DNA from 3 places in the Shewanella khirikhana genome. Region 1 is predicted to be linked to each of the others. Evidence: predicted binding sites of a transcription regulator. Region 1 holds the regulator's gene; each other region holds the start of a gene.

Region 1 (10,250 bases):
TGGTGTTTTTGCCTTCTTCCATGATTTCGAGTGGATAGCGCAGCCCCGCTGCAGGCAGTTCGTCTGCCTGTTCGCCCAGATAGCGGCGATACACGGTCAGAGCGCTTTCGTGATCCAGCTCTTTAAGCACATTGGCTTCGGCGTCGGTGATCTTGCGGATGGGGCCAAAGGGGATCCAGCCGCCACGGGAGCCGTAGCTCACCGACAAGGCATCGCCATAAAAGCCAATGGCCACCACCTGATGGGTGGCCAGTTTATCGTTGGCCAGGGTGAAGGTTTCGTTGAAGCGGGCGCCGTCACCGGCAAGGCCGCCGGTCACAGGCACGCCGGGGTGCACTGCTACCAGTTCACGGGCAAGTTCACTGCCATTGACTGTCATGCCATCGCTGATGATCATGATGTATTGCAGCTCGTCATCGCTGAGGGCATCGGCAAGACGCCTGCCCGCCGCCCGCGAATCTTCCCGGCGGGCAACCTGAGTAGATGCCAGCTTTATCTGCGAATGTTCAAAGGCGATGATGGTTGCAACCAGCACATCATCGGTGGCGCCATGGCTGCTGATTTCGCCTGCGGTGGTACAACCGGCAAACTGCGCTTGTGGCAATTGCTCCCTGAGCGCCTGCACCGGCGCTATGGCATTCGGCAAGTCGCCAAAAATCAGCACCAGGGTGGTGTCCAGGTTGAAGCCGGTCAGGTCACATGGGCTCCATGCCTCACCATCCCAATGAGTCTGAACGGATTTCATCAATTGCCCCCGCGTCTTGTGCACTTCCTTTTAGTCTAGAACAGCATTGCCGCTTGGCGAGAAAAGCTGTGCACAAGTGAGGTTGCGGGGGCCAAAATCTCAGCGCAGTGGCTGACCCTTCATGGCGGAAATTTCCTGCCTGAGCTCGGCCAGCCGGACTTCCATGCTGCGGGCCTCCTGCTCCAGACGGCTGGCGCGTTTTGCCATTGGCTGGCGCTCTTCTTTTATCCAGCGCAGCAGGGTTTTACCGGCGATGCCGAGTTCCCTGGCGACTTCCGAGGGCATCCTGCCCCCTTCCAGCACGGCATTGATGGCTTCCTGACGTGCCTGTTGTGGCATGGCCTGCATCATCATAGCCCTGTCCTCCGGTCGCGGGTCTCCCGGCCCAGTTCCCATTGGCTGACGCCCACAGCGCTGATGTCGTGCCACTCACCTTTGAGGTGATTAACGAGCTTGGTCAAATACTTCATGTTGAGCTCCTTATCTGCATACCCAGTTGTGAGTATGCAAATAAGGTGTCAACTTGTAATGTTGTTTAAATACAGGCATTTATTTCGTTTCTGGTTGGCGGTTATGGGCTATTTTGCTCCGCTGCTGGGCAAGGTGCACCAATTGGGGGCGCGCAAACTTTAGGCGGTTGATAAGCCTGTACGCACATCCCTTGAGCAAACGGCAGTCGTTCAGTTGTTTGTCATCTTGGCATCTATATACTGGCCGCAACATAACGATGAGGTAGATAGATGAACAAGTTCAATGTGATTGGCCTGAGTGCCGTAATCGCGATGGCGACCCTGACCAGCGGTTGTGCCACCGTGAACCCTTACACCAACGAACAGCAAACTGCCAACGCCACTACAGGTGCCATTATCGGTGCTGTCGCCGGTGCGGCCGTGGGTGTCGCCTCGTCCAGCAAGAGCGATCGCGGTAAGGGCGCCCTGATTGGTGCCGCCTCAGGCGCTGCCGTGGGTGGCGGTATCGGCTACTACATGGATGTGCAGGAAGCCAAGCTGCGTCAGCAGCTGCAATCAACCGGCGTTAGCGTAACCCGCAGCGGTGACACCATCATCCTGAACATGCCCAACGAAGTGACCTTCGCGGTGGACAAGACCGACCTGAGCCCACGTGCTATGCAGGTGCTGGATTCAGTGGCGCTGGTGGCCAAGGAATACGATAAAACCCGTCTGAATGTGTTGGGTTACACCGATTCCAGCGGCGCCGAGAGCTACAACCTGCGTCTGTCTCAGGTGCGAGCCTCCGAAGTGGGTAACTACCTGCTGGCCAAAGGCCTGAAAGCCAATCGCGTATCGACCCAGGGCATGGGCGAAGCAAGCCCAATCGCATCCAACGCCACTGCCGAAGGCCGCGCGCAGAACCGCCGTGTTGAGATTGTACTGACTCCGCTGGGCTGATAACGCCCGCCGCTCATGAATAAAAAAGGAGGCCAAGGCCTCCTTTTTTTGTGCCTGGACCTTGGCGCTTCATGCCTTTGACCTATAAATGCGTATCTGTGATCCCCACACTTGAGTTGGTTTCCGCTTTGGGTTTTTCTGTGGCCTTAAAATAAGTTACATGGATGAATTCAATGAAAAAATCACTGATTGCACTGGCGCTGTTACTGGTCGCTCAGGTACAGGCCGAAGCCCTGCCACAGGCAATTGCAGCTCAAATGCCCGATGAGTCTCAGTTGCAACTCAGAGCTGCCGGTAGCCTGAAGACAGCGATGAACGAGGTGGTAGCCGCCTTCAGGCAGCAGGGCGGCGCAGAGGTTGCCGCCAAGTACGGTCCATCGGGGCTGCTGCGCCAGCAGATTGAGCAGGGCGAGTCGGTGGCCTTGTTTGCCTCGGCCAATATGAAGCACCCGCAAACCCTCAAGGCGGCAGGTTTTGGACTGGAAGTGACCCCCTTTGCCCGCAATCAGCTCTGCGCCCTGGCACAGCCCGGGCTTAAGGTAAGCACAGAAACCCTGCTCGACACCCTGCTGTCTGCCGATGTGGTGGTGGGCACCTCTACGCCCAAGGCCGATCCATCCGGAGACTATGCTTTTGCCGCCTTCGATTTGGCCGAGGCACAAGTGGCAGGCGCGGCCGAGAAGCTCAAAGCCAAGGCTCGTCAGTTGACCGGCGGCCCGGACAGCCCCAAACCGCCAAAGGGTGTTAACAACTACGCCCATGTGATGCGTGAGAAACAGGCGGACGTGTTTTTGACCTATTGCACCAATGGACGCCTGGCCCAGAAGGAATTTGAAGAATTACAGGTACTGGCACTGCCGGAGGCGCTGGCGGTTGGCGCCGACTACGGCCTGTTGGTTATCGATAGCAAGGCCCAGGGCCTGGCCGACTTTATTGTAAGCCCCAAGGGACAGGCGATTCTGGCCAGTTATGGCTTTGCGCCGCCAAGAGCGCTGTGACGGCGGGCTTGCAAGATGAGAGATAAGTCTTTTTAATGAGAAGTATCTTTTCGTCAGGAGTCTGGCAAGCATGAGTCATCCCCGTGGTGTCGCCTTGGCTGTAGATCGTCTGGGAGAAGAGGTGCACCTCTCCTCTTTGGATTACGGTATGGGAATGCTGAAACTGTCGCTGGTTATCGAGGGCAAACGCTGTGTGGTGAGCTTCGATAAGGTGATGGGTATACGGCTGTTGGACGAAGGCGATTTGCTGGAGTTCTGGGCCGAATTCAGTCTATCCAATGGCTGGCTGTTTCAGTTGTCCGAGGGCGGCTGGCTGGCACAGGAGAGCAAACGCAGCGGCTTTATGGCCAGCAGTCATTTGTCGCCACGGGAGTTTTTGGTGGTTACCAAAAAAGAGTGTGTGTCGGTGTTGTCCGGCGAAAACCAGCCGGACATTGAGTGGCTGCCCGCTCCCTGAATCAAGGTGCTTTCAGCGCATCAAAAAGGCCGTTGCCAAGCCTAAAAAGGCAAACAGGCCAATCACATCCGTTACCGTGGTCAACACCATGCCACCGGCGAGCGCCGGGTCAATCTTAAGCTTTTTCAGCAGCAGTGGAATACTGGCACCGGCCAGGCCCGCAATGGTCATATTGATCAGCATGGCGCCACCAATCAGGGCGCCTAGGCGGATATCATCCTTCCACAGCCACACCGCCAGACTCACCAGCACTGCCCACAGCAGGCCATTTAAAAAGCCGATGGCAAGCTCCTTGCCAATCAGCCAGCGCGAGTTGCTCTGGCCAATGTGGCCAAGGGCTATGCCGCGGATCACCAGCGCCAGGGTTTGATTGCCCGCCACACCGCCCATGCTGGGCACTATGGTCATCAGAATCGCGATGGTGGCAAACTGCTCCAGCGTTGACTCAAACATATTGCTTACTGAGGCGGCCAGCAGGGCGGCGAACAGATTCACCGTAAGCCATAGCGAGCGGCGGGCACTGCTTTTGAGCACAGGGCCGAAAGTGTCTTCGTCATCATCCATCCCCGCCATACCCATCATAGAGTGTTCGGCGTCTTCTCGAATCACATCGACCACGTCATCGATGGTGATCCGCCCCAGCAGCTTGCCATCGGAATCGACCACAGGGGCCGATACCCAGTCGTGACGCTCAAACAGCGCAGCCGCCTCGGTATCCGACATGCTGACCGGGATCCCATCGATGCTCTCATCTATCAGCTCGCGGATAGGGGTAGCCGGGTCGCAGGTGAGAAGCGAAGCCAGGGTTACCCCGCCCATCAGCACGTCCTGCTTGTCGACCACGTACAGCATGTCGGTGGCCTCGGGCAGAGAGCCGCGCAGGCGCAGATAACGCAGTATCACATCCACATTCACGTCGGGGCGAATGGTGACAGTATCTGTGTTCATGATGCCGCCGGCGCTCTCTTCGGGGTAAGACAGCGCCTGCTCGGCACGCAGCCGGTCCTGGCTGGACATGGACTGCAACACTTGCCGATAGAGACTGTCCGGCAGCGATCGCAGTATGTAGGCCAGATCGTCGGTGTCCAAACCGGCGGCGGCCCGGGCCAGACGCTCAGGACTCATCTGGCGGATAAACTTGTCTTTCATCTCTTCGCCAAGCTCTTCAAGCACTTCACCGGCGAGTTCTGGGTCAATCAGTTGCCACAGTACCTGACGGGTGCGCGGCGGCGAGGATTCCAGCACCAGGGCGATGTCGGAGGCGGCCATATTGAGCAGCATTTGCCGCACATGCACAAACATGCCGCTGCCGAGGGCTTCGTTGAGCTGGCTCAGTCTGAGTTCGGTCTGTTCGTTATCCAGAAGTTCCAATGGCATCGCCTTTCCCCAAAGAGATGAATTGGCAATATGGTAGCAAATATAGGGGGATAGACGAAGATTACCGCTAATGTGCAGTGCAATATGCTGCGATGGTTTTAGTTGGGGAGAGGAGTTGCGCTATCGTCTGCCGTCGTATGAGGGCGTTTAGCACTCTTCGTCGAAGCAGGCGTTGATAAGGTTGCAGATGGCGTCCATGGCCTGCTCGGCCTCATCGCCTTCGGCAATGATATGGATGGTTTTGCCCATGCCGGATTCCAGCATCAGCAGCCCCAGTACACTGGCGGCAGAAGCCTGTTTTTCGCCCTGTACCAGGGTCACGCTGGCCTTGAACTCAGACGCCAGTACCGCCAGCTTGGTGGCGGCGCGGGCATGTAATCCGAGCTTATTGACTATGGTGATATCGCGCTCAAGCCTTGGCATTGAGTTCCCTGTGGCGTGCCTCGACCTTATGGTGCGAGTTGGCAAAACGTTTGGCCAGCTGGTCGGCAATGTACACCGAGCGGTGCTGACCGCCGGTACAACCTATGGCGATGGTCAGGTAACTGCGGTTGTTGCGCTCCAGATGCGGCAGCCAGGTTTCCAGCAGGTTTTCGATTTGCCAGATGTACTTGTTGACCAGCACCTGACGCTCCAAAAACTGCTTCACCGGCTCATCCAGTCCGGTCATCGGCCGAAGGGCTGGCTCCCAGTGCGGATTTGGCAAGAAACGGGCGTCGAACATAAAGTCGGCCTCGGTGGGCATGCCATGCTTGAAGCCAAAGGATTCAAAGATGATTACCAGCTCTTTGTCGGTGCGCCCCAGCAGAATTTGCCTGACAGCATCGGCCAGCTCATAGACGTTCAGATTGGAGGTGTCTATGTAGTGGTCCACCAATTGCGACACAGGCTCAAGCAGTTTGCCTTCGAGTTTGATGGCTTCCTGGAGTGAGACTTTGCTGCGTGACAATGGATGCAGACGACGGGTTTCGCTGTAGCGTTTCAGCAGCACTTTATCGCTGGAGTTGAGGAAGAAACTGGTGAGCTCAACCCCGGGTGGCAGTTTGGCAAGCTCCTGTTCCAGCGCTTTTTCCTGCTCAGGCATATTGCGAATGTCGATACTGATGGCGACCTTGTCGCTGCTGCCTTTGAGCTGCTCCAGTAAGGGGCCCATCAGGGTCAGCGGCAAGTTATCGACGCAGTAATAGCCCAAGTCTTCCAATACCCGCAGGGCAACGGATTTCCCTGAGCCGGAGCGGCCGGAAACAATGACGAGTTTCATCCTGTGATTACCTGGTAGAGTTCCTTTTCATCATGGCTTTTACGCAATTGCTTCAACACCTGACGGTCGTTGAGCTTTTCGGCCATGGCTGCCAGGGTACTCAGATGCTGTTGGCATTGGTCTGATGGCACCAACAGGGCGAACAGAATGTCCACCGGCTGCTTGTCGATGGCATCGTAGCCAATGGCTTCTTCGCATTTGATGAGTACGGCGAGAGGTTTATCGATACTACCCAGGCGACCATGGGGAATGGCAATGCCATTACCAATGCCGGTGCTACCCATCTTTTCGCGGGCCAGCAGGCTTTCAAAGATCTCTTGGGAAGAGAGGGAAGGGTACTGGGCTGCGGCGAGATCGCTAATCAGTTCCAGTACCTTTTTCTTGCTGCCCGGAGTGGCACAGCTAGTGCACTCCGGCGCCAGGATGGTACTTAGTTCCATCGTTAATGTTTGGTCAGTTTCTCTTTGTGTTTAATTACCTGACGGTCCAGTTTATCAATCAGGGCGTCAATGGCGGCGTACATGTCTTCATGTTCTGAGGTGGCGAATACTTCGCCTCCGTTGAGGTGAAGCTTAGCTTCTGCGATTTGCTGCAATTTCTGAACATTGAGAACAACGTGCACATTATTGATCTGTTCGAAATGGCGTTCAAGCTTGGAGAATTTACTCTCGACGTAGTCACGCAGTGAGTCAGTAATTTCGATGTGATGCCCAGTCAGGTTGATTTGCATAGACACTTTCCTCCAATGACCTCGGTTGGGTTACAAACTCTTACGCTGATTCGACGGTGGTATCAGCATCGCCTCTCGGTATTTGGCGATGGTGCGTCGGGCAACGTTGATTCCTTGTTCCGCCAGAAGTTCTGCCATCTTGCTGTCGCTTAACGGCTTCTTCTGGTTTTCCGCTGCAACCAGTTTCTTGATAAAGGCGCGGATTGCAGTAGAAGAGCACTCTCCGCCATCTTCGGTTCCGACATGGCTGGAGAAAAAGTATTTCAGTTCAAAGATACCCCGCGGGGTATGCATGTACTTTTGAGTGGTGACCCTGGAGATGGTGGATTCATGCATTTCCACCGCCTCGGCGATATCGTTGAGCACCATGGGTTTCATGGCTTCTTCACCGTACTCAAAAAAGCCCTGCTGGAATTGCACTATGCAGTTGGCCACCTTGAGCAGGGTGTCGTTGCGGCTCTCCAGACTCTTGATAAACCACTTGGCCTCTTGCAGATGGCCGCGGATAAACTGGCTATCTGACTGATTGCGACTGGTGCGTGCCAGTGCAGCATACTGCTGATTCACACTCAGTTTAGGCATGCAATCCGGGTTCAGCTCCACCACCCAGCGACCATTCTTTTTGCTCACCGACACGTCAGGGATCACGTACTCTTCCTTGGTGCTGGTGACGTTTTCGCCCGGACGGGGATTCAGACTCTGGATCAGCACTATGGCGTCTCTGAGCTCTTCTTCCTTGAGGCGGGTTTTACGCATCAGGGTGCGGAAGTCGCGGTTGGCAATCAGGTCCAGATGCTCACGGATAAGCAGCTTAGCGTTATCCAGATGCGGCGTATCGGCGGCAAATTGCCCCAGCTGGATCAGCAGGCACTCGGCCAAATCCCTCGCTGCAACACCAATGGGATCGAAGTGTTGAATGCGCTTGAGCACAGCCTCGACTTCGTCCAGCTCAACCTCTTCATCGCCCACCGCCTCAAGGATTTCATCCAGGCTTTGGGTCAGATAGCCCTTTTCGTCAATGGCATCAATGATAGCGGTGGCAATGGCCAAATCGGTATCCGAAAAAGGGGTGAGATTTTTCTGCCATTCGAGGTGTTCGTACAGGCCTTCGCTGGTTTCGCCCTGAAACGGCATGTCGTCGTCGCGACTGATGCCGGGGCCGGCAACCGGAGCGGCGGTGAAGACTTCATCCCAGGTAGTGTCCATGGGCAGTTCATCCGGCATGGATTCCTGAGTCACGGCTTCGGAGGTTTCTACCGAAGCGGAATCTCCTGCGCTGGCTGATACTGAGCCTTCATCGAATTTGTCGTCGAAGTCTTTGTCGCCGCCATCGGCATCGTACTGATCGCCATCGAGGCGATCGTCGTCCATTTCCAGCAGCGGATTGGCGTCGAGGGCTTGTTGAATTTCCTGTTGCAGTTCAAGCGAGGAGAGTTGAAGCAGACGAATGGCCTGCTGCAACTGTGGCGTCATGGTGAGTTGTTGTCCCAGTTTGAGCTGGAGCGACGCTTTCATCGTACTGCGGATCCTTCACTAAATAATTCAGGTAGAAAGCTTTTATCTATCAGGTTCTTCGGCCAATAGCCACCCTGATTTACCGGATATGAGACGGTAGGCTTTGTTGTTTAACTATAGCCTGAATTGCTCACCCAAGTACACTGCACGCACTTGCTGATTGTCCAGGATCTCGGCAGGTGTGCCTTCGGCAATCAGGCTGCCGTGGCTGACGATGTAGGCTTTTTCACACACATCCAGGGTTTCACGCACGTTGTGGTCGGTAATCAGTACCCCAAGGCCGCGGTTTTTCAGCTGTTCGATAATCTTTTTGATATCGATAACCGAGATGGGGTCTACCCCGGCAAAGGGTTCATCCAACAGGATAAAGCGTGGATTGGCGGCCAGTGCGCGGGCAATTTCCACCCGGCGACGCTCACCGCCTGAGAGTGACATACCGGCGTTGTCGCGGATGTGGGTGATGTGGAACTCTTCCAGCAGCTGCTCGAGCAGCTCTTCACGCTCATCGCTGCTGAGTTCTTTACGCATCTGCAGCACGGCCATGATGTTGTCGCGCACCGATAGCTTACGGAAGATGCTGGCTTCCTGGGGCAGGTAGCCAATGCCTTTGCGGGCTCGCAGGTGCATGGGGTCGAGGGTCAGGTCATCGTCATTGATGTGAATACTGCCCTTGTCGCTCTGTACCAGACCCACCACCATGTAGAAGGTGGTGGTTTTACCGGCACCGTTGGGGCCGAGCAGGCCAACCACCTGACCGGTATTCACCGTGAGGCTGACATCTTTTACCACCTGACGGTTCTTGTAACTCTTGGCGAGGTTGCTGGCCTTCAGGGTCAGTGCCGTCATTGCTGCTTCTCTTTCTGGGGTTGAGGCTGGTCTTGCTTGCCTTTGTCCTGCAGTTCCTGCTGGTAGTTCTCAGGTTTGATGATGGTGATCACCTGATCGTCTTTTTTACCGCTGCTTTGCGAGCTGAGCTGCTGCTTTTCGATGTCGTAGACGATGGAGTCGGCGCTGACCTTACTGCCATCCTGCTCGACTTCGGCGCTGCCCTTGAGGCCCATGATGCGGCTGTCGATGTTGTAGCTGATTTCGTTGGCGCTGGCCTGCACTGTGCGGCCATCTTCCACCTGCTGGCTGTAGGTGGCTGGCTTGCCCTTGGCGAGCAGGATCCGCTTGCCGGTCTTCTCATCTGTGTAGGAGCTGAGTTCGTCGGCTTTGAGCACCAAACTGCCCTGGGTCAGGGTTACCGGGCCTTCGTAGACGATGCGTTTGTTTTTCAAATCGGCGTAGCTGTTGGCTGCCGCGATTTTCACTTCCTGAGTTAAATCGAATTTGGTGTTGGCCTGCGCCAGGGCGCTGCAGGTACACAGCAGCACCAAAAGAAGCGACTTATTGAGGTTCATAGGTTCCCTTAATCTTGCTTAAAAGCTTCACTTCCTGCGCATTGAGGTCGGCATGCAGGCCGACGCCACTCATATGGAAGTTATTGCCGCTGATTAAAATCTCTTGTTCGGAAGTCAGGATCATGGTCTTGAGATCCAGTTCCAGATAACTGGTATTGAGCTGCTGCAGTGGCTCGTTGAAACTGATAGCTTCAATCAGCACGTCCTGCTCCAGCATGACTCTGTCGCTTGCTTTGTCCAGTCTGCCGATTTTGGCACTGAGACGCCACTCGCCTTTACCATCTTGTGGAAACAAGGTGTACACCGGTTGGGTGAACAGGGTCTGGGCATTGCCTTCGAAGTGCTCCATGTAGGA
Region 2 (10,250 bases), 1.1 Mb from region 1:
CAGGACGATGAAGCGGTAAAAGAGAATATTACCGGCTTTGTCGATGCCTACAATGCGCTGTTGGACTCCATCAACAAGCTCTCGTCTTACGATGCCGACAAGAAAAAGGCCGCGGCGCTGCAGGGCGACTCGATGATCCGCTCTCTTGAATCGCAGCTTCGCAAGATGATCAGCGAACGGGTCGATGTGGGCGGTAAAACCGTTGCCCTGTATGACATGGGCATCAAAACTGACAAATATGGCAAGCTGGAAATCGACAGCACCAAACTGGACAAAGCCATTTCTGAAGATATGGCGTCCCTGGAAGGGCTGTTCTCCACCGAAGACACCGGCCTTGCCAATCGCCTGTCTGATCTTGCCAACACCTATACCAAGGCTGGCGGTGTCATCAGCACCCGCAACGATACCTATAACGGTGAAAAGCAGCGCCTTGACGATCAACGTGAGGCATTCAGCCGTAAAATGGCGTCTCTGGAAGCCAGGCTCTTTAAGCAATTCAATAACATGGATCTTGTGGTTGCCAGCCTCAACCAACAAACCAATGGCCTGATTGACCGGTTGAATTCGCTCCCCGGCGTAATTAAGAGCTAAACTTAAGGACGAGGCATGACACAGGCTATCCGAGAGATTAACTCGCAGCTTCAGACACTGTTTGCGGCATTGGAAAACATCACGGCAGAAGATGAACGTTGTGACGACTTGGTATCACAATTGCAAGAGACCATCGTCAAGCGTCAATTTTTATTGCAGAACCTGACCGATGCCGATGGTGGGGCCGACAAAGCCTTTCTGGAAGCAGAGTTAATGCTCAGCCAGCGTTTTATGACGCAGGCCCGGGCACTGAAGGATCACCGGCAGCAAATTTTGCATGCCAGCAGTAAAAGTAAACGCCAACTCAATGTTTACAGAACAATCGATGCAAATAGGTAGGTACATATGAGAGGGTCACTGCAATCATATCGTAAGGTTTCACTGGAAAGTGAAATTGCCGTTGCTTCCCCCCATCGTATCATTCAGATGATGTTTGCCGGTGCGCTGGAGCGTCTGGCACAAAGCCGTTATGCCATCGAGCAAAACGATTTGGAAAGCAAGGGTGTGTTTATCAATAAGGCCATTGGCATCATTACCGGGTTGTCCAACAGCCTGAATATGGAAGCCGGTGGGGAAATCGCCCGCAATCTGAACGAGCTTTACGATTTTATGCTGCGCAGAATAAGCGAGGCCAACCTCAACAATGACCCTCAGGCCATTGACGATGTGATGGCGGTGCTGCGGACCATCAAAGAGGGTTGGGATGCGATTCCCGCTGACCAACACCATCTGACGTCACACAGCGAAGCTGTTTGATTTTTGAGTAAAAAACACGCATAAAAAGAGGCGCACCCGGTGCGCCTTTTTTGACTCTAGCCAGAGAATTGACCAAAAGGGTCGGAACAGAGGGAAAATTGGTCTAGAATCAGAACCAAAAGAGTTTATTGTAAAGCAGAGACTTGCTTCTCGATTGCCGATAATACAATATTCGACATGGTGTGAATGACCGGCAGTTTTTCCCCGGAGTAACAGCATTGACGCCCTGTGAGCAACTAACACAAATAATTAATGCGATTCATTAGATATTCGAGCGTTACGGCCAACTGAATGATGCAGACAGACCAGAGAATCTTGCTTGTAGGAACCCAGACAGAGCGTTTGACCCGTCTTTCCTGCATTCTTGAATTTTTAGGCGAACAGCTGGTGTTCCAAGTCGCTTCCGGCGTGGAAGATCAGGTTAAAGAGACCCGCTTTCGGGCTCTGATTGCCGACCTTAACGAATTTCCCCTGGAAAAAGTCAAAGCCTTGGCTGCCCAGCTGCCGTGGCAGCCGATCCTGCTGCTTGGCGATATCGATACCGTCTCCGGTAACCTGATTGGTACCATAGAGGAGCCCTTCAACTATCCACAGCTGACCGAGCTTTTGCATTTCTGTCAGGTGTTTGGCCAGATGAAGCGCCCGGACGTACCTACCAGCGGTAACCAAACCAAGCTGTTCAGAAGCCTGGTGGGGCGCAGCGATGGCATTGTCAATGTACGTCACCTGATTAACCAGGTTGCGCCTTCTGACGCCACTGTGCTGGTGCTGGGGCAGTCCGGTACCGGTAAAGAGGTGGTAGCCCGCAATATCCACTACCTGTCTGAGCGCCGTGATGGCCCCTTTATTCCGGTTAACTGCGGCGCTATTCCACCCGAACTGCTTGAAAGTGAACTCTTTGGTCACGAAAAAGGCTCCTTTACCGGCGCTATTAGTGCCCGTAAAGGCCGGTTTGAGCTCGCCGAAGGTGGCACCCTGTTCCTCGATGAAATTGGCGATATGCCGCTTGCCATGCAGGTAAAACTGCTGCGGGTGCTGCAGGAGCGTGTTTTTGAGCGGGTAGGGGGCAGCAAGCCCATCCAGTCCAATGTGCGTGTGGTGGCAGCCACCCACAGAAATCTTGAAAAGATGATTGAAGAGAACGAGTTCCGTGAAGACCTCTTCTATCGCCTTAACGTATTCCCCATCGAAATGCCGGCGCTGTGCGAGCGTAAAGAAGATATTCCACTGCTGCTGCAGGAGCTGGTAAGCCGGGTCTTCAACGAAGGCCGTGGCAAGGTGCGCTTTACTCAGCGTGCCATTGAATCGCTTAAAGAACACGACTGGTCCGGTAACGTGCGGGAACTGTCGAATCTGGTTGAGCGACTGACAATCCTGTATCCGGGCGGCCTGGTTGACGTGAACGACCTGCCGGTTAAATATCGTCATATTGATGTGCCTGAATACTGTGTTGAAGTCAGTGAGGAAATGTTGGAGCGGGATGCACTGGCGTCGATTTTCAACGACGACGAGCCGGTTGAAATCCCCGAGACCCGTTTCCCCAGTGAGTTGCCTCCGGAGGGGGTAAACCTGAAGGATCTGCTGGCAGAGCTTGAAATCGATATGATCCGTCAAGCACTGGAGCAGCAAGACAACGTTGTGGCCAGGGCGGCTGAAATGTTGGGAATACGCAGAACCACGCTGGTGGAAAAAATGCGTAAGTATGGAATGAGTAAGGATTAATCTCACACTTTAAGTAAAAGGATTTACGCCCCTTTCCCTTGGTGCCACTCTGGCACACTATCTGCATCCACCCCGTTAACAACGACTTTTTGACGGGGTGCGTATGTCAGCCAAAGCTTTAGCCAAGATTGCCGAATTTCCGCCGCAGGCTCGCCTGAAACAGGTGAATGCCGGCGTATCGGCGTCGTCTGAGCAAATGGCTCATATCCTCGAAGCCATGCCGTCCGGCGTGGTCATTCTCAATGAAGAAGGCATAGTCACCCTGGCAAATCCGGTGGCGGCCTCTTTACTGGAGCGGCCGCTGGAAGGCGAGCGCTGGATCAATGTGATAAGCCGCGCCTTCTCACCTCAGGATGACGACGGCCACGAAGTGTCCCTCAAAAATGGTCGCAGGGTGAAGCTGGCGATTACGCCGCTGGAGCGCGGTCAGCTGATTGTACTGACCGATTTGACCGAAACCCGGCTGCTGCAGCGTAATCTGGCGCACATGCAGCGACTGTCGGCGCTTGGCAAGATGGTGGCGACCCTGGCACATCAAATTCGTACGCCGCTGTCGGCGGCACTGCTTTACGCCGCCAATCTTGGCAGTCCGCGCCTGAACAATGAGGCCCGGGGCAAATTCCAGCAAAAGTTGGTGGACCGATTGAATGAGCTTGAGCGCCAGGTCAACGACATGCTGCTGATGGCTCGCGGCAAAGTGGAAGCGCCCATGGAGCCTATGGTGCTTGAGGATATTCTCGCGCCTGTAGTGGCCAGCTGTGCGCCCATTGCCGAGTCAAGCGGCTGCGCGGTGAAATTGCAGGATGAAACTGGCGGCGCCTTGATGGCCGCAAGCCAGAGTGCGCTCAGCTCCGCCATCAATAATCTGGTGATGAACAGCCTCGAGGCCGGTGCCAAGCATATTCTGCTCCACGGCAGCGTGCGCGATAACGCCCTGATGCTGGCAGTGGTGGACGATGGCAAGGGGCTGGAGTCCGGTACCGAGTCCCAGGTGATGGAGCCGTTTTTTACCACCAAAAGCCAGGGCACCGGCCTTGGTCTGGCCGTGGTGCAAACCGTGGTACGCAACCACGGCGGCGAGCTTAAAATGCAGTGCGCGGCCAATCGTGGCTGCAGTGTCATGCTTAAATTTCCACTGATTACCCATGCCGAGGAGGTTCGCCATGGCTGAAGGCAAACTGTTGCTGGTTGAGGACGATGCCTCGTTGCGCGAGGCACTGCTCGACACCCTGATGTTGTCGCAGTTCGACTGCCAGGCGGCTGCCAGTGCAGAAGAGGCGATTATTGCGCTCAAAGATCAGCGCTTTGATATGGTGATCAGCGATGTGCAGATGGAAGGTATCGGCGGCATGGGCCTGCTGGGTTACCTCAAACAGCATCACCCCAAAATTCCGGTATTGTTGATGACGGCGTTTGCCACCATCGACAGCGCCGTCAGTGCCATTAAACTGGGCGCCGTGGACTACCTTGCCAAGCCCTTCGCCCCGGAAGTGCTGCTCAATCAGGTGACCCGTTACCTGCCGCAAAACGCCGACAAGGGCGATCCTGTGGTAGCGGACGAGAAAAGCCTGGCGCTGCTGGCGCTGGCTGGCCGCGTGGCAAAGTCTGATGCCTCTGTGATGATCCTCGGGCCATCCGGCTCGGGTAAAGAGGTGCTGGCACGCTATATCCACAACCACAGCCTGCGGGCCGATGGGCCTTTTGTGGCCATTAACTGTGCCGCCATTCCAGAGAACATGCTCGAAGCCACCCTGTTTGGCTATGAAAAGGGCGCCTTTACCGGAGCCTATCAGGCCTGTCCGGGTAAGTTTGAGCAGGCCCAGGGCGGCACCTTGCTGCTCGATGAGATTTCAGAAATGGATCTGGGGTTGCAGGCCAAATTGCTGCGGGTGTTGCAAGAGCGTGAAGTTGAGCGTCTCGGTGGCCGCAAGACCATCAAGCTGGACGTGCGGGTACTGGCTACGTCCAACCGCGAGCTTAAGGCCATGGCCGAGCGCGGTGATTTCCGTGAAGACCTGTACTATCGCATCAACGTATTTCCGCTGGCCTGGCCTGCGCTGAATCAGCGTCCCAAAGATATTCTGCCACTGGCGCGGCACTTGCTTGGCCGCCATGCGGAAAAGCTCGGCACCTCAGTGCCTGAGCTGGATGAGTCGGCCTGTCGGCGTCTGCTGGCGCACCGCTGGCCGGGCAATGTGCGTGAACTCGATAACGTGGTGCAGCGGGCACTGATTTTGTCTGCCGGCGAGCTGATTTCTGCCCAGGACATCATTATTGACGCCATGGATGTGACCCAGATTGCCCAGGAAGAACCAGTGGCCCGCGCTGAGCCAGAGGGCCTTGGCGATGAGCTTAAGGCGCAGGAGCACGTGATTATTCTTGAAACCCTCAGTCAGTGCCGTGGCAGCCGCAAGCTGGTTGCCGAAAAGCTTGGCATAAGTGCCCGCACCCTGAGATACAAGATGGCCAGAATGCGGGAAATGGGCATTCAGCTGCCGGCTTAGGCGGTAAAATCAGCAAAAAAGCAGGCTTGGCCTGCTTTTTTTGTTTTTTGGCAAGCCTTTTGCTTTACACCTGTTACAGAGATTAATCCCGTCAAATTCATGGCGAAGGGAGCAGGATATGCAAATAGGTCCAACTTCATTTATGCAGGAAATGCAGGCACTGCGCAGCGAAATCAGCCCCCTTGGTGGCCAGGAGCTGCAACCCCTTCGTCAGGTGGGTAATACCAGCGGCGCCGATTTCGCCAGCTTATTGGCCCAGGCTGTGGGCCAGGTCAACGAGCTGCAGCAAACCTCCTCAGGCCTGGCCACCCGCCTGGAAATGGGCGACACCCGCGTTACCCTTTCCGACACCGTGATTGCCCGCGAAAAAGCCAGTGTGGCTTTCGAAGCCACAGTGCAGGTGCGCAACAAGCTGGTGGAAGCCTACAAAGAAATCATGAGTATGCCCGTCTAAGTCGGCCATTGAAGGATAACCAACGTGAGCACTGATATGATTGTGAGCACCGACGACGGTATGAGCGGTGTACAACAGGAAAACAAGTCCGGCGTGTTGGGCGGCTTTGGCGGCACCGACATGATGCGCCAGATCACCATGATCCTCGCCCTGGCCATTTGTTTGGCGCTGGCGGTGTTTGTGATGATGTGGGCGCAGGAGCCTGAATACCGTCCTCTGGGTAAGTTTGAAGCCCAGGAGATGATCCAGGTGCTCGACGTACTCGATAAAAACAAGATCCCCTACAAGGTGGATTTTGATGTGCTGCGGGTGCCGGAAGACAAGTATCAGGATATACGTCTGCTGCTGAGCCGCGCCGGTGTCGACGCCGCTTCCGGCAGTGAGAAAGACTTCCTGACCCAGGACATGGGCTTTGGTGTCAGCCAGCGTATGGAGCAGGCGCGCCTGAAGCACAGCCAGGAGCAAAACCTCGCCCGTGCCATTGAAGAGCTTAAAAGCATCAGCCGCGCCAAGGTGATTCTGGCGCTGCCTAAAGAAAACGTATTTGCCCGCAACAAGTCTAAGCCCAGCGCCACCGTGGTGGTGACAGTGCGCCGTGGCGGTCTCGGTCAGGAAGAAGTCGATGCCGTGGTGGACATAGTGGCTTCTGCAGTGCAGGGGCTTGAACCTACCCGGGTGACAGTGACAGACTCCAACGGCCGCCTGCTCAATTCAGGCAGTCAGGATGGGGTGTCTGCCCGTGCCCGCCGTGAGCTTGAACTGGTAAAACAAAAAGAGGCCGAATACCGCGCCAAGGTAGACGCCATTCTGATGCCAATTCTCGGGCCGGAAAATTTCACTTCCCAGGTGGATGTGACCATGGACTTTACCGCCGTGGAGCAAACCGCCAAGCGCTTTAACCCTGACTTGCCCGCCGTTCGCAGTGAAATGACCCTGGAAACCCAGAGCACAGGCGAAGGCAGCATGGGGATCCCGGGTGCGCTGTCCAATCAGCCGCCGATGGAGTCCAACATACCCCAAACCCTGAAAGAAGCGCAGGATCAACAGCAGGCCAACGGTAACTCTCACCGCGAAGCCACCCGTAACTATGAGCTCGACACCACCATCAGCCACACCCGTCAACAGATTGGCACAGTGCGCCGGGTGAGTGTGTCGGTAGCCGTAGATTTCAAGGCCGGCGATGCCAATGGCGAAGGTCAGGTGAGCCGCGTGCCCCGCACTGAGGCCGAGCTTGCCAATATCCGTCGTCTGCTGGAAGGCGCTGTGGGCTTTACCACTCAGCGCGGCGACAGCATAGAAGTGGTTACTGTGCCCTTTATGGATCAGCTTGTTGAAGAAATGCCCGAGCTGCCCATGTGGGAACAGCCCTGGTTCTGGAAGGCGATGAAGCTTGCATCCGGTTCGCTGGCGATTCTGGTGCTCATTCTGTTTGTGGTGCGGCCGCTGCTGAAGAAACTGCTGCTCGCCGACAAGGTGGACATGCCGGAAGATGGCCGTCTGGGGCATGAGCTGGCTGAAATTGAAGATCAGTTCGCCGCCGATACTCTGGGCATGCTCAACACCACCGAAGCCGAGTACAGTTATGCGGATGACGGCTCAATCCTTATCCCGAACCTGCATAAAGATGATGATATGATTAAGGCTATCCGCGCTCTGGTTGCCAACGAACCTGAGCTTTCCACTCAAGTCGTGAAGAATTGGTTGCAACAGGAAAATGGCTGAAAATAAAGAAAAATCTGAATCCGGGATCAAAGCAAGCGATCTGTCCGGCATTGAGAAAACCGCGATTTTGCTGCTGAGTCTCAGTGAAGCTGACGCCGCGTCAATTCTGAAACACCTTGAGCCCAAGCAGGTGCAAAAGGTGGGTATGGCCATGGCGGCGCTGGAAGACTTTGGGCAGGAAAAGGTTATCGCCGTTCATAAGCAGTTTTTGGATGATATTCAGAAGTTTTCCTCCATTGGCTTTAACAGCGAAGAGTTCGTGAGAAAGGCGCTGACCGCGGCGCTGGGTGAAGACAAGGCCGGCAACCTGATTGAGCAGATCATCATGGGCAGCGGTGCCAAGGGTCTTGACTCGCTCAAGTGGATGGATGCCCGTCAGGTGGCTTCTATTATTCAGAACGAACACCCACAAATTCAAACCATTGTGCTTTCTTATCTCGAGCCGGATCAGGCGGCGGAGATTTTCTCCCAGTTCCCTGAAAACACCCGTCTCGACCTGCTGATGCGCATCGCCAACCTCGAAGAGGTACAACCGGCGGCATTGCAGGAGCTGAACGACATCATGGAGAAACAGTTTGCCGGTCAGGGCGGTGCCCAGGCGGCGAAGATGGGCGGTCTCAAGGCGGCGGCCAACATCATGAACTATCTGGATACCGCCATCGAAAGTCAGCTGATGGAAACCATGCGCGAAACCGACGAGGAAATGGCGCAGCAAATCCAGGATCTGATGTTTGTATTCGAAAACCTTATCGATGTGGACGACCGTGGTATTCAGGCCTTGCTGCGTGAAGTGCAGCAGGACGTACTGATGAAGGCACTTAAAGGCGCCGACGATCAGCTCAAAGACAAAATCCTCGGCAATATGTCCAAACGGGCTGCCGAACTGCTGCGTGACGATCTTGAGGCCATGGGCCCTATCCGCATCAGCGAAGTTGAGCTGGCCCAGAAAGAAATTCTGTCCATTGCCAGACGCCTGTCTGACGCCGGTGAAATCATGCTCGGCGGTGGCGGCGGTGAAGAGTTTGTTTAATGACTGACACCAAGCGCCCCAAGACAGTCCTCAGAGGGGAAGAAAAGGACGAATTCAGCCACTGGCGCTTACCGGAGATGTCCGGTGATATGCCCAAGGCGCCAGAAAATATGCTTGGGCGTCGCCCCGGTGAAGTCTATGTGGCGCCCGAGGAGGAAGAGTTTCGTCCGCCGACCCTCGCTGAAATTGAGGCCATACGTCAGGAAGCTGAACTTGAAGGTTTTGAAGCGGGTAAAGCTGACGGTTACGCCGAAGGGCTGGAAGCCGGACGCCTGCAGGGGCTCAAAGAGGGCCACGAAGAAGGCTTGCGTCAGGGCCAGGAGCAGGGGTTGTCTGAAGGCCTTGCTGAGGGCAAAGCCATGCTGGCCCGGTTTGAGTCGCTGCTTGGGCAGTTTTCGGCGCCGCTTTCCCTGCTTGATAACGAAATTGAGCAGGAGCTGTTGGAGCTGTCGATGACACTCGCCAGGCAGATTTTGCTGCATGAGCTGAAAACCCATCCCGAACATATTCTTGCTGCCCTGCGTCAGGGCATCGACTGTCTGCCGGTGAAAGATCAGCAAGTCAAAATTCGCCTGAATCCCGACGATTTAACCCTGGTTAATGGGCTTTATGAGCACAGCGAGCTTGAGCGCAAGCGCTGGGAGCTCGAATCGGATCCGCTGCTTGAGCGCGGCGAACTGGTGATTGACAGCCATCGTTCTCGGGTCGATATGCGCCTCGAAGAGCGAATTGCTGCTGCGTTGGCGACGCCGGCCGAACGGCTCGAAGCCCTTGGACGTGATGCCCGGATCCAGCAGGAAAAACTCGCCCGCGATGAGGCGCCAACGGCTCAGGCGACCAGCGAGCCGCAGGAGCAGATTGAACACAGCAGCGGCGCCGAACAAGCCAGCGCCGGGGAGGGCGAAGATGATAGCCCGCAAACACCACCTGCTGAATAACTTAAAGCAGCTTAAACAAGCGCTTCCCATGTCGCATCCGGTTGCCGAAGGCCAGCTGGTGCGGGTGGTCGGGCTGACTCTGGAAGCCAGCGGTTGCCGCGCTCCGGTCGGCAGCCTGTGTGCCATCGATACCATGGGCGGCGAGCTGATTGCCGAAGTCATCGGCTTCGATGAACATCTTCTTTACCTGATGCCCATTGAAGAGCTGAAAGGGGTGCTGCCCGGTGCCCGGGTGCGGCCGCTCGGTGAGCAGGGCGGTATTGCCGTGGGCATGTCGCTGCTTGGCCGTGTGCTCGATGGCGGCGGTGAACCTTTGGACGGTCTTGGCCCCCTTGGCACCACAGATGTCGCCCCGCGCCATGGCCCAGCCATCAACCCCCTTGCCAGGCGGCCAATCCACGAACCCCTCGATGTGGGCATTCGCGCCATCAATGCCATGCTGACCGTCGGCAAAGGCCAGCGGATGGGATTGTTCGCAGGCTCCGGCGTCGGTAAGTCCGTGCTGCTTGGCATGATGACCCGCGGCACCACTG
Region 3 (10,250 bases), 1.4 Mb from region 1:
CAGCACCAGGACAGCGACTGCTTTGTTGGCCATATCGGCGGCGATGATTTTGTAATGATTTCCACCGAAGATCCCCACAACCGGGTGATGTCGGTGATTGCGGCCTTTGAGCAAACCCGGGAAAGCTTTTACCACCAACAGCACTGGCAGGCGCAGGCAATTGAAGCCGAAGACCGCCAGGGCAACATCTGCCTGCATCCTCTGGTATCGCTGTGCGCCGGAATACTCTCGCCCAAGCACACCTATCACGCCACCGAACATGAATTGTCAGAGCTCAGTGCCCGGGCAAAAAAACAGGCAAAACTCACCGAGGGCGGGTTTTGCCTGCTGGATACCCTGCCGCCTAAGTTGCGACAGGCTTAAGCTTTATTACAGCTTGGGAGCCACTTGCTTGTCGAACCACTGGGACAAGAGACGGGACTCATGCATAAACGGCTTATCGTTTACCGGACGAATGTCGTTCATAAAGTTCAGGTTGGTGAGCTTCTCGTCACCGGCAATCACCACCTGCTCGCCGTCCAGCACCTGATAGGTAAAGGTCAGGCGTGGTGGGTAGATTTCCTTCACGATTCGCAGATCGTTGGCAGTGGCGCCAAAGGTGGGGCGCATATCACCGGCCAGATCCACATCGGTTACAACCAGTTCCAGTTTCTGGTTAGGTTTGAGCGACTTGGACGCCTCTTTATTGAGCTCCTTGGTCAGGGTCTCAAACATGCGATTCTCATAGCGTGACTGCAGCTCACCGCTGGATTTGATATCGCGAAACTTTTTCGGCTCCTGCCAGGTGATCTTCACCGCGCCGTCTTCGGTCACCGGGTTCGGGGTGGCCTCGTCGGCCGCCATCGCAGAACCTGCAATAAAGAGACCGGCAATCAGAATCATCTTGGATTTCATAAAGCCTCCTTGGGCCTGTACACTTTTCACTCGTATCAACTCTAGCTAAATAAAGCTGAACCAATACTTAATACAAAACCGGCATCAATACAATGTACCGATTATAAGTTTTTGTTTATCCATTAGTTTAGACAGAGTAGTCGCAAAAGGTTCTGGTATCAATTTGTATCAGGCAAAACCCACTTCCGACCGACTGCCGGGACGGGTGGACATGGATTTCAGCGCCGCCACGTTCAGCCGTCAGTTGCAGCCACTGATTAGCTTACGCTGATATAACTACCTGAAATACAAAGCCTGATATCAGGGATCTTGCCAGCGATGTTGGCAGTCAGGCAGCGCACTGCCGTAGCGCGGCACCGGGGTTCCAAACTGAGGAAAGCCCCCAAATCGGGCAAAATTCTGTTCAGCGGCGGTTCAACCCCGGCCGCTACCATGGCCGGGTCTTGTCTACTTTGAGGGTAACACCATGACCAAGCCATCCACTGCCACCCTGATGTCTGCGTTGGCCCTGACAGGTATGCTCAGCATCAGCAGCCTTGCCAATGCACAAACCGGTATTAAGCCAGAAACCAGTGCTCAGCGGGCCGCTGTCGCGCGTCATTTTTCGCTGTTGGAACAGACACAAACCCAGGTGGAAAAGAGCTACAGCGATAAGAGGTTCAATCAAATGAACGAGCAACTGAAGCAGCAGGAATCGGCACTGGTTGCCCGGCTTTGCACCGAGCACGGCCGTCAGTACGACGACGCCACCAGCACCTGCACTGAATAATCAGAAAGGAAACAGCTGACACAGGGCCGGGTAATTGGCCTTAAGATCCTTCGGGCGGGTACTGAACTGCTTGCCCGCTGGGTTGACACTGCCAGAGGGCACGAAGGGCAGCTCCTGCGAAGTTCTGTCCTCGTAAATCTGCCCGGCAATCAGATCGTAATCTTCAATAAAGGGATAAGCGTAGCCATCCACTGTCGGCCAGCCCGGCAATCCGGCCAGTGCATCCGGGTTCGCAACAATGCGCTCAAACCATTCCTGACCAAGGGAAATCAAAAAGCTGCGAAACTCGGCAAAGCCGTAGTCGCTGTCACATCCGGTTACCACGTAGGCAGCGCCCCACAGCGGCCAGGTATAGGCCTGACGCATCTTCTGCCCAAACCATTTATCGAAGGCTTTCAGCTGGTCATTATCCATCGGCTCCAGCGCCAGTTTCAGCCGCTCACACAGACTTTCCTGAGATTCATCGGCGCTTTGGCGGGTTACCAACTGCCAAAATTGGTTTTCGGTCATACAGGGTCTCCTTTTCGGAGCGCTATTTTATATCAATTGTATTGGCCATGGATATGATACCGAGCTGGACTGACCCTCTGGGTTTTTCTACACTTGGCCGACTTTCTGTGACGAGGATCCCCATGAAACTCCCGCCATTTCCCCTGCTTGTACTCTTGGTGCTCTATGTGGTGTTTACCGTTCTTGCCATTGGCAGACTGATTACCACCGGCGCGCCGGACATGTTTTCCCTGGGGGTTATCCCTGTACTGATAGGCTTGGTGCTTAGAGCCAACTGGGGTCTGTGGGCGCTGCGGATTTATGTGGCCATTCAAACGCTGGGCTTCGCCGCCCTGGGAGTGACCGCCATTATCGCGACCCAAATCAGCCCGGAAGATGCCAAGCTGTTTATCGAAGGCAAAGAAATCCCGCTGCCACTGGTTGCCGTCGCTATTGCCGCCTTGCTGGCATTCCAGTGGTGGGTGGCGTTTCACAGCAAAACCAAGGCCTATTTGAGCCAACAACAATAATAAACGGCAGCAAACTGAGGCCAGGGTGCCAGCTATGGCCCCCGGCAGCTACACTGATTGCAGCCCCTTTAACTGCGCCGGATCCGGCCTGCTTTTTGGTATTTGACGACATGCATCAACTGTCACCGAGTGAATTGTCCATTCTGTTGGTTGAACCTTCAGACACCCAACGCAAAATTATCATCAATCGCCTTCGTGATGAGGGCATTCTGAACATAGAAACAGCCCCGGGGCTGGAAGAGGCCCGTGAGCTTATCCGTGCCCACAAGCCGGATCTGATTGCCAGTGCCATGCATTTTGCCGATGGCGATGCCCTGGCGCTGCTGACCTTTATCAAGGCCGAACCCGGTTGTCAGGATATTCAGTTTATGCTGGTGTCCAGCGAGTGCCGCCGCGAGCAGTTGGAGATTTTCCGTCAGTCCGGCGTGGTCGCCATTCTGCCCAAGCCGTTTTACAAGGAGCACCTGGGCAAGGCGCTCAACGCGACCATCGACCTGCTGTCCCACGATGAGCTGGATCTGTCCCACTTCGATGTGCAGGACCTGCGGGTGCTGGTTGTGGACGACAGCCGCATGGCCCGCAATGTCATTCGCCGCACCCTCACCAACCTTGGCATGCGCCAAATTACCGAGGCCTGTGATGGCAGTGAGGCGATTGCCCTGATGCGCGAGCAGATGTTCGATCTGGTGGTGACCGACTACAACATGCCCAGCGTCGATGGTCTGGCGCTGACCCAGTTTATCCGCACCGAAAGCCAGCAATCCCATATTCCCATCCTGATGGTATCGTCCGAAGCCAACGATGCGCATTTGTCCAACGTCAGCCAGGCTGGCGTCAACGCCTTGTGTGATAAGCCTTTTGAGCCACAATTGGTGAAGCAAATCCTTTACCAGCTGCTGGATGAGAATTAATTGAGATAAAACCCCTGAAAAATTGATCCCGGCCGGGATTTTGGGCAGTAAAACCGCTTCCCAAACGTTCAGGGCTGTGGCATGTTAGGCGAGTTTTAAAACAATAATCACGGAAAGACGAGTATTTAGCTATGAACAGAACTGAACTTATCGCCAAGATTGCCGAGAGCGCCGACCTGACCAAAGCCGAGGCTGGCCGTGCACTGAAATCCTTTGAAGAAGCTGTGACTGCCGCCATGAAAGAAGGCGACAAGATTTCTATCGTAGGTTTCGGTTCATTCGAAACCAGCACCCGCGCCGAGCGCACCGGTCGTAACCCACAGACCGGCAAGGAAATCAAAATCCCTGCGGCAACCATTCCAAAGTTCAAGGCCGGTAAGGCCCTGCGTGACAGCGTTAACTAACCGATAAGTTCACGTAGTAGCTAAAAGCCTCCCTGTGGAGGCTTTTTTATTGCCTGCGCACCATGGCTGTGCATTTCTTGCCCAGCGACAGGGCAGCCTGCCCGTTCCTGACACAGAGAAAAACAAAAACCACATTAATATCAATTGGTTAATATTTGGCACAAGTTTGGCAATTCTTCCCCCGACCATACAAAAAGAACACGATATCAACCTTAAGGGGAATATGATGACCAAAACACCTGTTTGCTTACTGCTACTGGGCGCCCTGGCCGCCAGCTCACCCGCAATGGCGGCACTGGATGGCAATATTGGCGTGAGCTCCAACTACCTGTGGCGCGGGATCAGCCAGACCGGCGATGCCGTGGCACTGGATGGCGGCATTGATTACAGCCACGACAGCGGCTTTTACGCAGGGTTCTGGGCATCCAATGTCGACTTTGGCGACGACACTACCTTTGAGCTCGACCTCTACGGCGGCTACAGCGGCCAGATCACCGAAGCTATTGGTTTTGATGTGGGTTATCTCTATTACGGCTATCCGGATGCGGATGCCGATATCGATTTTGGCGAGCTCTATGCCAGCCTCAGCTGGGAGTGGCTGACCCTGGGTTACGCCCGGGTTATCCATGCCGGTAATGACCTGGCGCCGGATGGATTGTCAGATGACGATATGGATTACCTGAGCGCCGAGGTGTCCATTCCCCTGAGCGACAGTCTGAGCCTGGATTTCCACTACGGCTATTCCAGCGGTGATGTGGTGAGCAGCTGGTACGACGAATCGAGCTACAGCGACTACTCGGCGGCCATTACCAAGAGCACCGACCTGGGTGATGTGAGCTTTATCGTCTCCGACACCGATCTTGACGGAGACGATCCCAAGGTCGCACTGCGCTGGGCATACTCTTTCGGGCTGTGACAGTGCTTATGGCTATAGCGAAATAGCGACCTGACAGAGACTATCAGGCAATAACCGGGCGGTTCGCTTTGCGAGCCGCCACCATCTTCTCGATATGCTCGACGATGGGCTCTGCCACCTTGATGCCGGTGGCCTGCTCTATGCCCTCGATGCCCGGCGCCGAATTCACTTCCAGCACCAAAGGCCCACGGGACGAGCGCAGAATATCCACCCCGGCCACAACCAAGCCCATGGCCTTGACCGCAGCCACTGCAGTTTTCCGCTCTTCAGGGGTGATTTTGATTTTCTCGGCACTGCCGCCAAGATGCAGATTAGAGCGAAAATCGCCCTCCGGCCCCTGGCGGCGCATGGCGGCTACCACCTTGTCACCCACCACGAAACAGCGGATGTCGCTGCCGTTGGCCTCTTTGATAAATTCCTGCACCATGATGTTGGCTTTAAGTCCCAGGAAGGCCTCAATCACACTCTCAGCAGCTTTACGGGTTTCCGCCAGCACCACGCCTATACCCTGAGTGCCTTCCAGCAGCTTAATCACCAGCGGCGTACCGCCAACCATATTGATAAGGTCGGGAATATCATGGGGCTTATTGGCAAAGCCGGTGATTGGCATGCCAACCCCTTTGCGGGACAGTAACTGCAACGCCCGCAGCTTATCCCGCGAACGGGCAATGGAAATGGAATCGTTGGCGGCATACACCCCCATCATCTCAAACTGGCGCACTACGGCGCAGCCGTAGAAGGTCACACTGGCATGGATGCGGGGGATGATGGCATCAAGATGAGGCACTTCTGCCCCTTCCAGATGAATGCTCGGCTTCACCGAGTTGATATTCATGTAGCAATTGATGGGGTTAATCACCTGCGCCTCATGTCCCCGGGATACGCAGGCTTCCACCAGTCGGCGGGTGGAGTAAAGTTCAGGGAACTGAGAAAGCACACCAATTTTCATAACGTTAACCAAAGCGGGCCAGCCGCCTTCTTTTAAGGATATGAAAATTCTGTAGTAATAGACTCACCTTGGCAAGTCAGCCAACCCGGTATTTCGACACCGCTGGCAGTAGCACTTCCTGCTCAAAGGTGGCCGCATCCACAGGCCGACCATACAGGTAGCCCTGCAGCAACCGGCAGCCATGGGCGGCGCAAAACTCGGCTTGCTCGCGGGTTTCAATGCCTTCAGCCACAGACACCATGTCAAACCCCTCAGTAAAATTAAGCAGCGCTGTCAGCAACTTACACCCCTTTTCATCCTCAGGCACTGTGGACACCAAGCTCTTATCGATTTTGATCACCTGAATGGGGAAGTGCATCAGATGCTCGAGGGAAGAGTAGCCGGTGCCAAAGTCATCCAGCGCCAGGGTAACCCCCATCGCCGCCACACATGCCAGCGCATGGGCAATCTCTTCCGGCCGCTTTATTAACGCATTTTCAGTGATTTCGAGTTCAAGGTTTTGTGGCGCCAGCCCGGAACTGGCCAAGGCGTCGCGGATAACATGGGGCAATTTTTCGGCGGCGATTTGCGAGGCGGAAAAGTTAACGGCCACCGATAATCCAGGAATGTCTTCTCCGACTATATCGAGCCACGCTCGGGTTTGGTTGCAGGCGGTTTCCAGTACCCAGCCGCCAATTTCCTCCATAAGCCCGGCATCTTCGGCAATGGCCATAAAGCTGTCCGGCGCCAGCAGGCCATCTTCGGGATGTTGCCAGCGAAGCAGCGCTTCCATACCGGTTAACTGCCCGGTGCGGCTATCGAATTTCCCCTGATAAAACAGCCGGAATTCTTTATCCAGTATCGCCCGTCTGAGTCCCTGCTCGATACGGGTGCGGTAGCGAACCTCAGATTCCAGCTCCCGCGAGTAACATTGAATTTGATTACGGCCTTCCTGTTTGGCCCGGTACATGGCGATATCGGCGCACTTAAGCAACTCATCGGCAGTGTTGGCACACTCACCGTACATAGCAATGCCAAGGCTTGCGCCTATCATTACCGTGGTATCACCGAGGGCGAAGGGCTCCTCAAAGGTATCCAGAAGCCGCCTGGCAAGCCCGAAAGGTAAAAACTTATGGTTCTGATCGCAAAGCAGGGCCACAAACTCATCGCCACCAATGCGGGCAATCAAGTCACTTTCTCGCAGCGCCGACGACAATCGGCTCGCCACTTCCACCAGCAGCACATCCCCCATCTGGTGGCCAAGAGTGTCATTAATCCCCTTGAAATCATCCAGATCCAGCAGGATAACGCTGAGCATACCGCCAGTGCGCCTGACCTGGCTCAGCGCCCGATTCAAGCACAAATCGAAGCCATAGCGGTTCACCAGTCGGGTCAGAGAGTCATGCTCGGCCAGCTCTTTGAGCTTTTCGTGGCTGTGACGCAGCGCCTTGGCCATGGAAAAACGCTGGCGGGCGTTGATGATTGCGCGGCACAGGCGCCCCGGAGTGACCTCATCTTTGAGCAAAAAGTCCTGGGCACCCAATTCAATGCAGCGCTCTGCCAGTTTGTCGTCCTCGTAGCGGCTAATCATGACCACGGCGGTATCTTCGTTCCCCACGTCATTGAGCCAGGTCAGCACTTCCAGACCATTGGCATCGGGCAGCATATAATCGAGCAGAATGCCGTCGTAACGGTTTTTGCCAAACAGGGCCAAGGCTTCTTTGGCATGACTGGATTGCGATACCACAAACTCCCTATCCGACTGGGACAGGGCTCTGACAATCATTTCGCGATCGACTTCATCATCATCCACCAACAGCAGATTCATATCCCAATCCTCATATCTTTGGCAGTTCAACAATGCGCCAATAACCCTCCAGCATATTGATAATGTTGGAGAACTCTTCATTAATGTTGTGCTTAACCAAATATCCGGCCACGTTGAAACTGTAGGCGGCCACCTTGTCTTCATCGGAGCGGGAGGTGGTGAGCACAAAAACCACCGACGAGCTTAAGTGAGGATCGGCCCTGAGGGCCGCCAGAAACTCCAACCCATTCATCCGTGGCATATTCAAATCCAGCAGTATGATAAAAGCGCCCTGCACTTCACCACTCTTAAGCATATCCAGCGCAGTTTGCCCATCCCTTGCCCTGACGAGGGGATTTAGCAGCCGCATCTTCTGCATTGCCCGCTCAACCGCCATGTAGTCAACGTCATCATCGTCGACCAGAAACAAGACCGCCTGTTGGTACTCGGTTGGATTATTCATCTGGTTGCTTCCATATGTTCTGGCCAGGAAAACCAAAAACGGCAGCCGCGACCGGATGACTCCAGCCACACCTTGCCGCCGTAGCGCTCAACTGTTTTTCGCACCAGGGATAAGCCCAAGCCACATCCTTCCACTTCATCACGCGACTTAAGCGTTTGAAATATCTCAAATACCTTTTCCTGGTATTCGGGCGCTATGCCTGGACCGTCATCACTGACACAGCACTGCAGCCAGTGCTCATCCTCAGTCCAATTCACTTCAATCACCCCTTTTTCGAGATCATGGTGCTTAATGGCATTGGCAAACAGATTGCGAAACACCAGCTCCAGCGGCACCCTGGCGGTGTGCAACTGCACGCCGGGGGAACTGATTTTGAGCTCAAAGCCACTGGGCGGCGCCACATAGGCGAAGGTGTCACGCACCAGGCTGCCAAGCTCGATGTCAGACATTGCTTCTTCAATGCGGCCAATGCGGGAATACATCAGCAAGCCATCGAGCAGATTGCTCATCCGGTCAATACGGCTGCGGATAAGCTTTAAGTACTTGGCAGTGGATTTATCCAGCTTGCCGCTGAGGTCTTCTTCAATCCACACACTCAGCTGTTCAATGCCCCTCAGCGGCGATTTCAAATCGTGGGAAGCGATATAAGCGAAGCTGTCGAGCTCTTTATTGATCCGTTCAAGCTCACGGGTATGGGCCAGGCGCTGCACCTCTACGCTGCGGCGCACCGAGATATCGTTAATGGTGGCAAGCACCGACATACCGGATGCAAAATGAATAGGGGTAAGCCCCACCTCAATGGGGATCAGTCGGCCCTTTTTATCACTGCCATACAGCTCGTCACGCAGTGACATCTTCTTGGCGATGGGGTTGGCAAGATAAGACTCAATATGCTGCTGGTGGTTGCCCTGTAATTGGCCGGGCAGCAGCATATTCACGCTCTGACCAAGCAACTCCTCGCGGGTATAACCAAAAAGCTGCTCGGTGTGGATATTCACCAGGGTAATGATGCCCTTATTGTCGGTGATGATAAGGGCGCTCGGCGATGCCTCCACCACCAGTCGGAAACGCCTTTCGTTGGCCATCACTTCATCGGACAACAAGGCTTCCTGATGCCGGGCGCGGGCAATGCTCACCAGAAAATAGAACATCAGCAGCTGGAAAATCACCGTCATCAGCAGCATCAGTCCGCTCTGCAACCGTTCGGAGTCACTGATAAAGTTGGAGGTTGAGCCTATATTGAGCTGCCACTGATGTCCGCCAAGTTGCAGCGGTACCAGCGTTTGGTAGTGCCACTGCGCGTGGGGCTGGGCAGAGCTGTACATCAGCGCATCAGTGTCCAGACTGCTGCCATCGTAAATCTCCAAATCCAGCGCCGGAAAATGATTGCCAAGAATGCCGCGCATCAGGTCATCCACCCTAAAAGCCGCATACACCATGCCGGTCACGGCTTCCGGGCTGTTGCGCTCATCGGCATACAGCGGCAAATACATCAAAAAGCCAGCCTGAACATCCTGCCCGGTTTCCTGCACCAGGGTAATTTTGGCCGACACTGCGGCATTGCCGCTGTTCATGGCCCAATCTATCGCCCGGCGACGGTTGGGTTCGGTATACATGTCGTAACCGAAGGCGCGCTGATTGCGCCAATCAAAGGGTTCTAGGTAGATAATGACGTGGTAACGCTCACGTTGGTTGGCGGGATAAACAGCAAAGTCGCTGAAGCCTTCAGCGCGGATCTGTTGCTCAAGGGTGGGCAAGTCTTTGGCATCAAGAATTTTACTGAAACCAAACCCCTGAATACCTGGATAATATTCCTGCAATTTGGCATTGGCGACATAGATATGCCACTCGTCGCGGGAAACAAAGTCTGAGGCTTTAAACAGCCCCACACCGCTGCGAAGCACCTGTTCATAGGCCTGCATCCGGGCCTCAATCGCCAGGCGCATCTCCTGCGCCAAGTCTTCGAAGCGTTCGATGCCGCGACCATTAATGTACTGATGGAACAACAGCCAACCGCCGAAGGAAAACACAAAAGCAACCAGCATCACCACCCACACAAAGCGGGGAGCGCGGAAAGGTTTTGCGGGGGGAGCTTTCGACATCATGGGCACCGGTATCATCCTTTATTCGGTCACGGCA

What was found. The regulator sigma-54, encoded in region 1, starts transcription at its own class of promoters, with help from an activator protein. The targets are predictions, from matches to a motif close to GTTGGCACGNNNNTNGNNT.
Region 2: fliE (flagellar hook-basal body complex protein FliE) is a predicted target of sigma-54. The motif match lies at 5,620-5,638, and genes of this name have one in related genera.
Region 3: STH12_RS00040 (TorF family putative porin) is a predicted target of sigma-54. The motif match lies at 4,152-4,170, and genes of this name have one in related genera.

What each region holds. Positions count from the first base shown of each region.
Region 1 covers NZ_CP020373.1:3,400,798-3,411,047, reverse strand. The annotation lists gene STH12_RS14990 (FIST signal transduction protein) at 1-745, opposite strand, end outside; gene STH12_RS14985 (transposase) at 845-1,099, opposite strand; gene STH12_RS14980 (YiaD family glycine zipper/OmpA-like lipoprotein) at 1,486-2,154, shown strand; gene STH12_RS14975 (molybdate ABC transporter substrate-binding protein) at 2,328-3,152, shown strand; gene STH12_RS14970 (hypothetical protein) at 3,223-3,609, shown strand; gene mgtE (magnesium transporter) at 3,622-4,986, opposite strand; gene STH12_RS14960 (HPr family phosphocarrier protein) at 5,134-5,409, opposite strand; gene rapZ (RNase adapter RapZ) at 5,396-6,247, opposite strand; gene ptsN (PTS IIA-like nitrogen regulatory protein PtsN) at 6,244-6,687, opposite strand; gene hpf (ribosome hibernation promoting factor) at 6,690-6,977, opposite strand; gene STH12_RS14940 (RNA polymerase factor sigma-54) at 7,008-8,492, opposite strand; gene lptB (LPS export ABC transporter ATP-binding protein) at 8,607-9,338, opposite strand; gene lptA (lipopolysaccharide transport periplasmic protein LptA) at 9,335-9,895, opposite strand; gene lptC (LPS export ABC transporter periplasmic protein LptC) at 9,882-10,250, opposite strand, start outside.
Region 2 covers NZ_CP020373.1:2,335,157-2,345,406, reverse strand. The annotation lists gene fliD (flagellar filament capping protein FliD) at 1-591, shown strand, start outside; gene STH12_RS10280 (hypothetical protein) at 607-930, shown strand; gene fliS (flagellar export chaperone FliS) at 937-1,347, shown strand; gene STH12_RS10270 (sigma-54 dependent transcriptional regulator) at 1,639-3,069, shown strand; gene STH12_RS10265 (sensor histidine kinase) at 3,173-4,240, shown strand; gene STH12_RS10260 (sigma-54-dependent transcriptional regulator) at 4,233-5,573, shown strand; gene fliE (flagellar hook-basal body complex protein FliE) at 5,692-6,027, shown strand; gene fliF (flagellar basal-body MS-ring/collar protein FliF) at 6,064-7,749, shown strand; gene fliG (flagellar motor switch protein FliG) at 7,742-8,779, shown strand; gene fliH (flagellar assembly protein FliH) at 8,779-9,717, shown strand; gene fliI (flagellar protein export ATPase FliI) at 9,686-10,250, shown strand, end outside.
Region 3 covers NZ_CP020373.1:2,765-13,014, reverse strand. The annotation lists gene STH12_RS00075 (GGDEF domain-containing protein) at 1-363, shown strand, start outside; gene STH12_RS00070 (DUF3016 domain-containing protein) at 370-894, opposite strand; gene STH12_RS00065 (hypothetical protein) at 1,361-1,663, shown strand; gene STH12_RS00060 (DUF4240 domain-containing protein) at 1,664-2,173, opposite strand; gene STH12_RS00055 (hypothetical protein) at 2,296-2,682, shown strand; gene STH12_RS00050 (response regulator) at 2,793-3,593, shown strand; gene STH12_RS00045 (HU family DNA-binding protein) at 3,725-3,997, shown strand; gene STH12_RS00040 (TorF family putative porin) at 4,224-4,913, shown strand; gene rimK (30S ribosomal protein S6--L-glutamate ligase) at 4,957-5,862, opposite strand; gene STH12_RS00030 (putative bifunctional diguanylate cyclase/phosphodiesterase) at 5,939-7,669, opposite strand; gene STH12_RS00025 (response regulator) at 7,680-8,111, opposite strand; gene STH12_RS00020 (CHASE domain-containing sensor histidine kinase) at 8,108-10,213, opposite strand.